3 regions of the Exiguobacterium sp. UBA6282 genome follow, and region 3 is predicted to be linked to each of the others. Evidence: predicted binding sites of a transcription regulator. Region 3 holds the regulator's gene; each other region holds the start of a gene.

Region 1 (4,198 bases), on a different contig from region 3:
TTGCGACCTCCCGGACGGTTTTCGTCGATAATTATGTTGCGGAATTCAGTGTTGCTAAAACGCGAAGTGGAACACGACGTATCCAGCTATGGCATGCCGGCGGAACGTTAAAGCAGTTTGGACTAACTTCTTCGAAAAGCCTGTTCGTATCGGAACGGATACGAAATCGGTTCCGACGTGTCTATCAGGAATATGGTGATTTCATCGTGCCGGGGATGCGTTGTGCGACACAATTCATGGCACCGCATGATTTAAAACGATCTCATTTTAAACCGTTCGGCATGCCGCGGACGGATTATTGGTATGATGAGGTTCAGCGGGAACATCGGGCGCTTGATTTAAAAGAACGTTATGTAAAACCCGACCGCCGGATTCTATTGTATGCCCCGACTTACCGCGAATATAAAGGAACGGAAGATCACACGATTCAACAATTTGAACAACTGGCTAAAACAGGCTGGACGATTCTTGTTAAGTTACATCCGACGATTCGAGCGCTTTCGACCTATCGTTCCGCCCATATACATCTTGTGGATGACACGTATCAGATCAATGATTATTTGCTCATCACGGATGTTCTGGTGACCGACTATTCGTCGATTCCATTTGAAAGCTGTCTTCTTGAGGTTCCAACGTTCTTATACACACCGGACATCGATACATATCGACAACTACCAGGACTTGTCGATCAGTATCCAAAACCATTACCGGTGCGACAGACGGAGCAGATTGCGCAATTGATGGAGTGGATCGTGTCTGACGCGATACTTGAAGAGTGCCGTCAGCACATGCAAGAATTCCAAACAAGTTGGTATGATCACCCACCAGGTCAAGCAGTTGAACGAATCGTTCATCATTATTACGGAACAGGTATGTAATACTATATCTGACGATTGCTTTAGTTTTAGAAAGCGGTCGTCAGATACTTTTTCAAAAATAATGTGAAACATTGAACAAAGTTTGACAATCTTTTGAAAATCCATTCTTTTGAACTGTGATGTTCTATACTAAAAGCAGAAGAAAAGGAGAGGAGAAATGGATATGCTGACTTGTGGAACGACTGAAGCGAATACATTCATCTTATCACCTGAGACAAGAACGTTACTAGAGAGCTTCATGACGGAAACGACGTTCAAAAAGGATTCCATCGTCTGTTGGGAAGGGGAAATGAACGACAAGTTGTTTTATGTGAAACAAGGAGGCGTCAAACTATCGAAGTTGACGAAAAAAGGCAGTCCATTACTCATGTTCTTATATTTCAAAGGGGATCTATTTGGTGAATTTGATGTAGGAGAAGCTTTTCCGAGTTCATACAGTATCGAGACGATGGAGGATAGTATCATCGGTTTCCTCTCAAAAGAAAAATTAGAGGAACTCATGAGAAAGGATGGTACTTTTGCGCTTGAAATCATGCGGTGGCAAGCATTGATGCGGAAACAGACGGAGACTAAATTGCGCGACTTGCTATTGTTCGGAAAACCGGGTGCGTTAGCTTCGACGTTACTTCGTCTCATCGCGATGGAAGGGGAACAAGTAGGAGAAACCTACCGTCTTGCAAAACGTCCATCCGATGGGGAGTTTGGTCAATTGATTGGCGCACCGCGTGAAACGGTCAATCGGATGTTCTCCCAGTGGAAAAAAGAAGGTGTCATTTCGATGACGCCAAAAGAAATCATCATTCATGATGCACAATATCTGCGTGATCTGTGTCATTGTGAAGGATGCCCAGCAGGTGTTTGTCGAATTTAATAGATAGTGTACAAACAATTCAAACGTGAAGCAGAATTTTCTGTCTCATGTATGGATTGTTTTTTTTGTAGATGAGTCGTGCCTCCTTCTCTTGTTCAGATGTGAACTTTTTGTGTGTTTTTAGAAAGAAAAGTGCGGATTCTTCACATTTGAAGTGATATATATCACAGTTTCCGAACTTGCTGAATTCTTACAATAAAGACAAGTTCAAAGCAGGAGAGGAGTAATCACCATGGACCAAAAATCAGAATCAAACCTCAAAGGAACATTTATTGCCGTCCTGATCGTAGCAGGTATCATCATTGGGATGTGGAGCTCAATCTTTCTATTATTCTTATCACGGTAAGGGGGAGTCACAATGCATATTCATCGTCTAGAAAAAATCTGGCTGATTTTTGGAGCAGTGATGCTTGGCGTCTTTTTAACCATCATCGGCGTATCCGCTTTTGCATCCGGAAATCAACCGCCATCCGATGCAACATTGATTGATCCGACGAAAGTTGATCAAACGAAACCATTCGACAAGCCAGGACTAAAAAAAATCGATGACGACCGATACGAAGCGATCATCGTCGCACAAGCGTTCCAATTCACACCAAAAGATATGGTCATTCCCAAAGGGGCAACGGTTGATTTTTTGGTGACATCAAAAGATGTCGTCCATGGCTTTGAAATTGTCAAGACGAATGTCAATATGATGGTCGTTCCTGGTCATATCAATTCCATTGAATATACATTCAAGGAAGCTGGCGAGTATTTGGTCGTCTGTAATGAATACTGTGGATCGGGTCATCATATGATGGCAACCAAAATCAAGGTGGTGGAATAAGATGAATGCCATTTCAAAAAAATTAAGACAGTTCGAGATGGAGCGTGGTCTGCCTGCTACCGTCATCGGAATTAAGGAAGCGAAGCTCGCTTTCGCACATGTTAGTTTTTCGCTCGTTGCCTTATTGATTGGTGGTTTATGTGGATTGTTGCAAACGATGGTGCGGACAGGTGTCATTCCAGAAATTGCTGGAGTCGGCTACTATGAGCTTCTCACTGCCCACGGGTTAATGCTTGCGATCGTCTTTACGACATTATTCATATTTGGATTACTGTTTTCATTTTTAGGTCAATCCTTTGGACGTTTCGAAGACTTTCCTCGACGTCTCGGGTGGGTTGGGTTCTGGTTCATGATCCTTGGTGTCATCCTCGTCACATGGATGGTACTTGCAGGAGAAGCTTCCGTCCTCTATACATTCTATGCACCACTCAAGGCACATCCAGTATTTTATATTGGACTCGTCATCTTCGTCGTCGGAACGTGGATTGCTTCTGGTGCCATGTTCCGTATGTATGCTGATTATAAACGGGAACACCCTGGCGTTCATCCACCACTTCAAGCATACATGAGTATTATGACTGCCTTATTATGGGTGGTTGCGACACTCGGAGTAGCAGCGACGATTCTTTTTCAGCTCCTTCCCTTATCCCTTGGTTGGACGGATAAGGTCGGAATCGAGCTATCCCGGACGCTATTTTGGTACTTTGGTCATCCACTCGTCTATTTCTGGTTGTTACCTGCCTACATCGTCTGGTATACAGTCATCCCGAAAATCGTTGGTGGAAAGGTTTTTTCTGACGCGTTAGCACGTATGTCATTTTTATTGTTCCTCCTCTTTTCGTTCCCGGTTGGTTTTCACCATCAATTGTTAGAGCCGGGGATTTCTGCTTTTTGGAAGTATGTCCAAGTCGTCTTAACGTTCCTCGTCATCATTCCATCATTGATGACAGCCTTCTCGATGTTTGCGACTTTTGAGTTGGCGGGTCGTCGGAAAGGGGCGACCGGGGTATTTGGTTGGGTGAAAAAAATGCCGTATCGCGATGTACGTTTTCTTGCACCGTTCATCGGGATGTTGTTCTTCATTCCTGCAGGTGCAGGTGGTGTCATCAACGCATCCCATCAACTAAACATCATCGTTCACAATACGTTATGGGTCACAGGACACTTTCATATCACGGTCGGTGCCGCTGTGGCATTGACGTTCTTTGGAACGGCTTACTGGCTTGTCCCGCTCTTACGTGGTCGAACGTTAACAGCGGCAATGAATCGTCTTGGGCTTATTCAAACGGCTGCCTGGACGATCGGAATGCTCTTCATGTCGACAGCAATGCATATCTCAGGTCTACTCGGTAATCCACGACGGACGGGTCCTGCCGCCTACTTCAAAGATTCGATCGTCGCTGACTGGATTCCATATCATGTCGCCATGGCAATTGGTGGGACGATTTTATTCATCTCGATTCTATTGTTCTTGTATGCGATGTTCCAACTTGCATTTCGTACACCAAAAGGAACGGAAGAATTTCCGATTGCTGAAACGGAAGAAGAGGCGATGGCAACGCCACTCTTCTTTGAAAATTGGAAGCTATGGATTTTTGTAACGTTCGCTTTGATTGCGTT
Region 2 (4,198 bases), on a different contig from region 3:
GGAGACGCATTGCGTCAATCGGCTGTCGTTTATCTAGAACGGGAAGAGTCACGCAACGGGGTGGAACAGGAGTATCACGTTGAAAAGAAACCCCTTCGTTTTGAAGAGAACCTTGAAAAACCATATCAACACGTGACGAATCCGAAAAAGAACGGATGAACAGTTGCAATTCCTTTCCTTTCTTGGTACGATACTTGAGTATGCTTAACCTTATGTAAAGCAAAATCACTTGATACATCGAGAGCTAGATAGGAGGGAATTCCATGCGCGTTAAAATCACATTAGCTTGCACTGAAACTGGTGACCGTACTTATATCACTAAAAAGAACAAGCGTAACAACCCAGAGCGTCTTGAGTTGAAGAAATACAACCCACGTCTCCGTAAACACACACTTCACCGTGAAGTGAAATAATTGAGATGGAAGCCGTCACTTCGTGTGATGGCTTTTTTTGTGGAAAGGAAGACAGTTATGAACAAACAAGAAGTACGCCGTCTGATCAAAGAAAGATTAGATGTGATGGAGAACCGTGCTGAAAAGGAACGGTTAATACACGAACATGTTTTGTTATTGCCTGAATGGCAACAAGCGACTTGTGTCGCAATCACGTTAGCATTTCGAAATGAATGTGATACAAGCATATTGATTAAACAAGCGTGGCAAGAGGACAAGACGGTCTTGATACCGAAAGTAGTCGGAGAAGAGATGGTCTTTTATGAATACAGACCAGAAGATCAATTGCAGCATAATCAGATGGGGATCGCAGAACCAATGGATTCAGCTCGTCGCACTACACTTGATCAAGCGGGATTTTGTCTCGTTCCGGGACGCGCCTATCGACGGGATGGCTATCGCTTAGGGTGGGGAGGCGGTTATTATGATCGTGCACTCGTGACATACACAGGTTGTAAAGTATCCATCGCCTTTTCAGAACAGCTCTTTCCAGATTTTGAAGTGGAAGACTTCGATATCCCAGTTGATCTCATCGTCACGGACCAAGAGGTTATCCGATGTTAAGTGTTACGATTTTATTTTGTCTCATTCTCGCCTGGACTGGACGATATTTTCGCTTGTTGACGACAAGCGGGGCTGTCTTGACAATGCTCGTCGGCAGTGGTGTCTCATTTGGATTCGGCTTGAAAGGTTTAGTGGTGCTCTTACTCTTCTTTGGCAGCTCGAGTCTTTTATCGAAAATTGGGCGTTCTAGAAAAAAATCCGTGGACGCGATCGTCGAAAAAGAGGGTGCACGTGACGGATGGCAAGTACTTGCGAATGGAGGAGTAGCGTTCGTCGCTGCTATAGCCTACGCCATGACGATGAATTTTGCATATCTCTTGTTATTCCTATTCGTCATCGCGGCATCGAATGCCGATACATGGGCTTCGGAAATCGGTCCACTCTCAAGACGTGATCCATGGTCTTTGAAAACATTACGACGGGTACCAGCAGGAACGAGCGGAGCGATGTCGTTAATCGGAACGTTAGGAACAATTGCTGGAGCTGCGTTCATCGCTTTAGCAGCGCAGTGGATCTTCTCTCTTTCTTTGACAGAGGCCTTACTTGTGACAGGTATCGGTGTCCTTGGAAGTCTGCTCGATACACTATTTGGAGCAATGTGGCAACGCGTGTATGAATGTTCAGTTTGCGGGGAACGTACGGAAAAACGAGAGCATCATGGACAACCGACAGCTTACGTATCGGGTATTTGGTTTCTTGGAAATGATGCGGTAAACGTCATGACGAGTGGTCTAGCGAGTGGAATCGGGTTTATCATCGTCCGATTCTGGTAAGTGCAAAGTATGACAGGGTAATTCCTTATGTTAGGATATCGATGACACAAAATGGACAAATGTGATTAATTTCACATATTACAAAGAATGTGAAAGATGTTACAATTTATTTGTGAGATAGTTAACAAACTCTTAGAACGAATGAAAGGGTGGACATAACGAGATGGAATTACATGCGAAAGTAACACGGGTGGCGTTAATCGGAGCAGGTGCGGTCGGTTCAAGCTTTGCTTATCAGATGTCAACAGCCGGACTTTGTGAGGAACTTGTCATCATTGACGTCAATAAAGCAAAAGCAGAAGGTGAAGCGATGGACTTGAACCACGGAACCCCGTTTAGTTCTTCACCGATGCGGATCTGGGCTGGAGATTATATGGACTGCCGAGAGGCTGAGGTCGTCGTCATCACGGCGGGAGCTCCTCAAAAACCAGGAGAGACGAGACTCGATCTCGTCGCAAAGAATGCATTGATCATGAAAGAAATGATTCGTCAGATTATGGATTCTGGTTTTGATGGTCTCATCGTCGTGGCTTCCAATCCGGTTGATATCATGGCACATCTGGCTTGGAAATATTCCGGTCTTCCAAAATCACGCGTATTTGGATCAGGAACGGTGCTCGATACAGCACGTCTGCGTCAAATGCTTGGAGAATACTTTCACATCGATTCTCGCAATGCCCATGCCTACATTCTTGGAGAACATGGAGATACGGAATTCGCTGCCTGGAGTAATAGCCGTATTTATGGAAAAACAATTGATGAACTACTTGCTGAGGACGATCGTTATTCTCAAGCAGACCTTGATCAAATCTATATCAACGTTCGGGATGCTGCCTACCATATTATCGAACGTAAAGGAGCAACTTATTATGCGATTGGACTTGGACTTGTTCGAATCGTGCGTGCCATCCTTGGGAACGAGAACTGTTTGTTGACGGTCGGGGCGTATGTAGATGGGCAGTACGGGATTTCCGGCATTCACATCGGAGTACCGGCGATCATCAATCGTCAAGGTGTGCGGGAAATCATTGAAGTCGCGTTGACGGAAGAAGAAATGAAGAAGTTTCATCATTCTGCTGATGTATTGCGTCAGACACTCGAACCTGTCTTGCAAGATTAACGGCGCAAAGCATGACGAAAACCTCATAAATAGAGAGCTTAAAAACTCAAATGGTGATCCTGTATCTTAGTGTCCACCTTTGAGTTTTTGTTATGAGAAAAAAAGAGGCAAACATCACTACTGTATTTAAGTGAAATTAAAAGAGAAAAAAATCTAGGTTTTATTTTACTAGAAAAGGGTTAAGTAAGAGATAGAAGCGTTTTTCCGTTATTATTTGTACGTCATGAAACCCAAAAAAGGAGAGAATCGACAGTCATGTATACTTTTCGAAAATTAACTAAAGAGGATGCAGAACAATACTGGAATCTACGCCTTGAGGGATTAAAGAATCATCCAGATGCGTTCGGTCATTCGTTTGACGATGAACAGCAAACCCCGATCCGCGAAGTACGAGAAGGTCTAGAAGGAGAACCCGACTCCGATGAGATTTGGCTCGGTATGTTCGACGGCGATGTATTGTTTGGGTTTGGTCAGGTCAAGCCATATGAACTGTCACGTGAATCGCACAAAGCGATGATTTCCGGAGTATATGTTTCGCCTGCATATCGTGGAGGGACCGGTCGTGCTCTAATGGAGGCCTTGATCGACGAGGCGAAGAAGTTACCAGACGTTGAGCAAGTCATTCTTGCCGTATTATCAGGAAATGAAGCAGCGCAAAGTCTTTACGAATCGCTCGGCTTTGAAGTATATGCCGAAGATCCAGACTCCGTAAAATTAGAAGATGGCACATACCGCGATGATATTTGGATGAAAAAATACGTCTAAGTTCATTATATGGTGTGGACAAAAAGCTGTAGCAAAAAAGCGCTACAGCTTTTTCGCGTAGTGGATGTAGGATATCAGTACCGACAAAGAATGAATATTTGTTATCATGAAAACAAAGCGGATAGCACGTTGTAGTCCGATTGAAAGGGAGCGAATGAACATGAAAGAAGTCATACGTACGATTGAAGAGCTGGTCTCGATTCCAAGTCCGACAGGTTCGACGAAAGAAGCGATTACATACGTAGAAAAGCGATTGATGGCAGAAGGCATCACGTATCGAAAACTCGAGAAAGGAGCCATCTTAGCGACTTTGCCTGGTGCTTCAACTCGCACGCGGTTACTGACGGCACACGTCGATACATTAGGGGCAATGGTAAAAGAGATTTTACCAACGGGACGACTCAGTTTATCACAATTAGGGGGCTATGCTTGGACAGCGATCGAAGGAGAGAACTGTCTCGTGCATAAGATGGACGGTCAAACAATTTCCGGTACGATTGTTTTCCATCATTCGAGTGTCCATA
Region 3 (4,198 bases):
AGGATGCCGGATAGCAGTCCTTGAATCAGGTTGATGAAAAAGCTTTTCGTTCGCATCAGTGTTGGTTCTCCCATCGTTCCATCAATTCGAGTAGATCGACATCGATCTGGTCCCGTTCCGCAGATAACGCTGTCGCTTTTGGAATATCATTAAAGACTTCCGGTTCGCAAAGCAACTGTTCGATTTCCGCTGAACGCTGTTCGAGCCGTTCAATATCTTGTTCGAGTTGTTCGATTTGCTGACGGCGTTTTTTTTCTTCTTTCTGTGCTTCTTTGTCGATCGTCTTCGATGCCGTGACTTTTGCCGCTTTTGCCTCTTCGGCTTCAAGGCGAGCGATTTCTTCTTGTTCGGCCTTCTTCTCTGTGTAGTACGAATAATCGCCGAGGTATTCTGTCACACCAGCTTCACTCATCTCGATGACGCGTGTCGCGATCCGATCGATGAAGTAGCGGTCATGGGAGACGAAGAGTAGCGTACCTTCATAGTCGACGAGAGCGTTCTCAAGGACCATCTTCGAATCAAGATCCAAGTGGTTCGTTGGCTCGTCAAGGATGAGGACGTTCGTCTTCCGGAGTTTCAGTTTTGCGAGCGCGAGACGTCCGCGTTCGCCACCAGACAATTCATGAACGATTTTGAAGACATCGTCGCCGCTGAACAGGAATTGTCCGAGCACAGAACGGACTTCTTGTTCGCGCATCAGTGGCCATTCGTTCCAAATCTCATCGATGACACGGTTCCGGTCATTGAGTTCCGCTTGCTCTTGATCGTAATACCCGATCGAGACGCCGGTGCCGAAACGGAAATCACCGAAGAGAGGACGTAAACGACCGACGAGGACTTTTAAGAGCGTCGACTTCCCGATTCCGTTCGGTCCGACGAGTGCCAGTGATTCGCCGCGTTGCAAGCGGAACGTGATGTCTTTTGAGACAGCTTCTTCGTAACCGATCGCCAGTTGATTGACTTGAAGAACGTCATTCCCGCTCTGTTTTTCGATTGGGAAGGAGAGGACCGTACTGCGTTCATCTCCATCTGGTCGATCGAGCCGGTCGACCTTCTCGAGCCGTTTTCGAACGCTTTGAGCACGCTTTGTCGTCGTCGCCCGAGCGATGTTTCGTTGAATGAAGTCCTGCATCTTTGCGATTTCTTCTTGCTGCTGTTCGAACTGTTTCATTTCTTGATCGTACAATGCCGCTTTTTGCTCGAGGTACTTCGTATAGTTCCCCGTGAACTTACGACAGACATTACGAGAGAGCTCATAGACGACATTGACGACTTGATCGAGGAAGTACCGATCGTGCGAGACGATCAGAACGGCACCACGATAACCACCGAGGTAACTTTCAAGCCAAGCAAGCGTATCGATATCCAGGTGGTTTGTCGGCTCATCGAGAATGAGAAGCTCTGGTGCTTGCAGGAGCATCTTCGCTAAGGCGAGCCGTGTCCGTTGACCCCCGGACAATGTCTGGATCCGGCGTGAGTAATCGTCTGGATAAAAGCGCATGCCATGCAGGACGGAGCGAATATTCGCTTCAAACTGATAACCACCTGCTTCTGAGAAGTCGTGTTGCGCTTGATCGTACGTCTTCAGAAGTCGATCGTAAGCGACCGGGTCGTTCAAAATGTGCTCCATGCCCATCTCGATTTCCATCCGGCGCAGTGTCCGTTCTTGTTCTTGCAGATGTTCAAAGACGGTCAGCATCTCGTTCCAGATCGTCTCATTCGATTCGAGACCACTGTCTTGCGCGAGATAGCCGATTTTGACATCTTTACCTTTCATGATATCGCCCGAGTCATGACTGAGTTCACCAGCGATGATTTTGAGCAAGGTTGATTTACCGGCACCATTTCGACCGACGAGCGCAATTCGGTCGCGTTCCTGTACTTCTAGTTTGATATTTTCTAAAATCGGCTCGACGCCGAATGATTTCGAGAGTTGGTTGACTTGTAAGAGTATCATTTCCATCCATCCTTCCACCCTTTAGTCTATCACGAACAAAAGCGCGAGGTCCTGCGGAATATATTATTTGTGACTCTATGTGAAGTGGTTTACAATCAAGGAGAGTAGAAAGCTTTTTGCAAAGATTTGGGTGCCACGATGGATGTGGCCGAAGGGGGAACTGCAGGATGAATGGACCAGACACAAAAATTCCACAAGCGACAGCAAAACGGTTGCCGCTATATTATCGTTTCATCCAAAGTTTATACAATTCAGGTAAGCTCCGCGTCTCTTCTGCTGAGTTAAGCGAGGCGGTGAAGGTTGATTCAGCAACGATTCGTCGCGACTTTTCCTACTTTGGGGCACTAGGGAAGAAGGGGTATGGATATAACGTTCAACATCTCTTAACGTTTTTCCGGAAAACCTTGAATCAAGATGAGGTGACGAATGTTGCCTTGATCGGGGTCGGTCATCTCGGAACAGCGTTTGCAAATTATAACTTTTTAAAGAATAATAGTACTCGGATAGTCGTTGCGTTTGATGCGGACGAAGAGAAGGTCGGAACAACGACGCATGACGTTCCAATCTATCATGTTTCGGACATGAAAGAACAAATCGAAGCGAATCAGGTCGATGTCGCCATCTTGACGGTTCCATCCCAGTTCGCACAGTCAGTAGCGGATGAGTTAGTCGAGTATGGTGTGACAGGCATTCTGAACTTTACGCCTGCACGGTTGAACGTGCCAGCGAGCGTTCGGGTTCATCACATCGATTTATCGATCGAGTTGCAGTCGTTAGTTTATTTCATGAAGCATTATTCGCAATCAGCTGAAGGAGTGAAATCATAATGGAAAACCTTATCCCGCTCACGTTAGGTATCGGACCTGCGAGTATCGGATTAATCGCTGTCGTCGCGTTGATCATCTTCGGACCGAAGAAGTTACCGGAATTCGGTCGTGCTGCCGGTCAAACATTGAAAGAGTTCAAGAATGCCACGAACGGCATCATGGACGACGATAAAAAGGACGAACCGAAAGAGAAGTGATTGAATCATGACGGTTGATCAAGAACAAAGCATGACGTCGCACCTAGACGAACTGCGTAAGCGGATTGTCTGGTCGCTCCTCATCGTCGTCGTCCTGTTCGCTGTCGCATTTCCGCTCGTCCGACCGCTCGTCCGTTTTCTGCAAGCGGACTTAAAAGAGCTCGGTATCGGATTAAATGCCTTCAACGTCGCCGATCCTTTAATGTTGTATTTGAATCTTGCGTTCATCATCGCGCTGATTTTAGCGTCACCGTTCTGGATGTATCAACTGTGGGCATTCGTCCGACCAGGGCTTTATGAAAAGGAACAAAAAGCAACATTGACATATATTCCAGTCATCTTCTTTCTATTTTTGGCTGGTGTAGCCTTCTCGTATTTCTGGTTGCTTCCTTTCTTGCTCGAAGTCTCAACGGATCTCGGGAAAGAATTGGGGATCGAGCAAGTCATCGGGGTCGAAAACTACTTCAGTTTCTTGATCCGGTTGACGATGCCGTTTGGTCTTCTCTTCCAATTGCCGGTCGTGACGATGTTCCTGACACGTCTTGGTCTTGTGACGCCATATTTCATGCGAAAGAATCGGAAATATGCGTATTTCGCGCTGTTCGTCGTTGCGGCATTGATCGCACCGCCGGACGTGACGTCACACTTGATGATCTCAGTGCCGTTGTTCGTTCTCTATGAAATCAGTATCTTGATTTCTGCGCGGACGTATAAAAAGGTCTTGATCCTCGAGCAACAGGCAGAGCTTGAACGACAGGCGGATTTGATGCGTGAATTGAATAAATGAATCGTGAATTCCTTCCAGCAATTTCGGGAGGAATTCTTTTTTATGAAAGCGTTATGTTTATATTGATAAAGCAGTTAGCGATGCGTATACTAAAGATAATTCATGGGGGCTTAGCTCAGCTGGGAGAGCGTTTGGCTGGCAGCCAAAAGGTCGTCGGTTCGATCCCGATAGTCTCCACCAAGTGCATACGTTCAACTCCTCGAGTGCTCGAGGAGTTTTTTTATGTTCCCAGTTAAATTCCTTCCAAATATAAAATGTCACCAAAAAGAAATAAATTAAAAAAATAGACAAATATAAATTGTTTATTTCCATTAACTTCATTAAACTAAAAATACAGAATTTTCTTTAAACTGTTTTATTAGTATTACTACTATGGTTTTACAGAAAAGGGGAAACGAACGCATGAAGAAGAAGATTGCACTTATGGCAG

The links. Region 3 encodes Rex, which represses fermentation and respiration genes when NADH is low (regulators of the CRP and FNR family bind a similar motif). Its sites were predicted from a motif close to TTGTGAAATATTTCACAA; they were not measured.
Region 1: the regulator Rex is predicted to act here: its motif matches at 1,902-1,919, upstream of B2751_RS14240 (cytochrome C oxidase subunit II).
Region 2: the regulator Rex is predicted to act here: its motif matches at 1,849-1,866, upstream of B2751_RS05365 (L-lactate dehydrogenase).

Annotation. Positions count from the first base shown of each region.
Region 1 covers NZ_DJUM01000054.1:78,559-82,756, forward strand. Annotated here, with positions in the region: gene B2751_RS14230 (CDP-glycerol glycerophosphotransferase family protein) at 1-878, shown strand, start outside; gene B2751_RS14235 (Crp/Fnr family transcriptional regulator) at 1,036-1,749, shown strand; gene B2751_RS14240 (cytochrome C oxidase subunit II) at 1,982-2,095, shown strand; gene B2751_RS14245 (cytochrome c oxidase subunit II) at 2,108-2,578, shown strand; gene B2751_RS14250 (b(o/a)3-type cytochrome-c oxidase subunit 1) at 2,580-4,198, shown strand, end outside.
Region 2 covers NZ_DJUM01000020.1:68,856-73,053, reverse strand. Annotated here, with positions in the region: gene B2751_RS05385 (1,4-alpha-glucan branching protein domain-containing protein) at 1-159, shown strand, start outside; gene rpmG (50S ribosomal protein L33) at 264-413, shown strand; gene B2751_RS05375 (5-formyltetrahydrofolate cyclo-ligase) at 471-1,016, shown strand; gene B2751_RS05370 (DUF92 domain-containing protein) at 1,010-1,789, shown strand; gene B2751_RS05365 (L-lactate dehydrogenase) at 1,953-2,909, shown strand; gene B2751_RS05360 (GNAT family N-acetyltransferase) at 3,165-3,674, shown strand; gene B2751_RS05355 (M42 family metallopeptidase) at 3,835-4,198, shown strand, end outside.
Region 3 covers NZ_DJUM01000013.1:7,508-11,705, forward strand. Annotated here, with positions in the region: gene B2751_RS03115 (hypothetical protein) at 1-56, opposite strand, end outside; gene B2751_RS03120 (ATP-binding cassette domain-containing protein) at 56-1,957, opposite strand; gene B2751_RS03125 (redox-sensing transcriptional repressor Rex) at 2,125-2,784, shown strand; gene B2751_RS03130 (twin-arginine translocase TatA/TatE family subunit) at 2,784-2,981, shown strand; gene tatC (twin-arginine translocase subunit TatC) at 2,989-3,768, shown strand; tRNA gene B2751_RS03140 (tRNA-Ala) at 3,873-3,948, shown strand; gene B2751_RS03145 (S8 family serine peptidase) at 4,171-4,198, shown strand, end outside.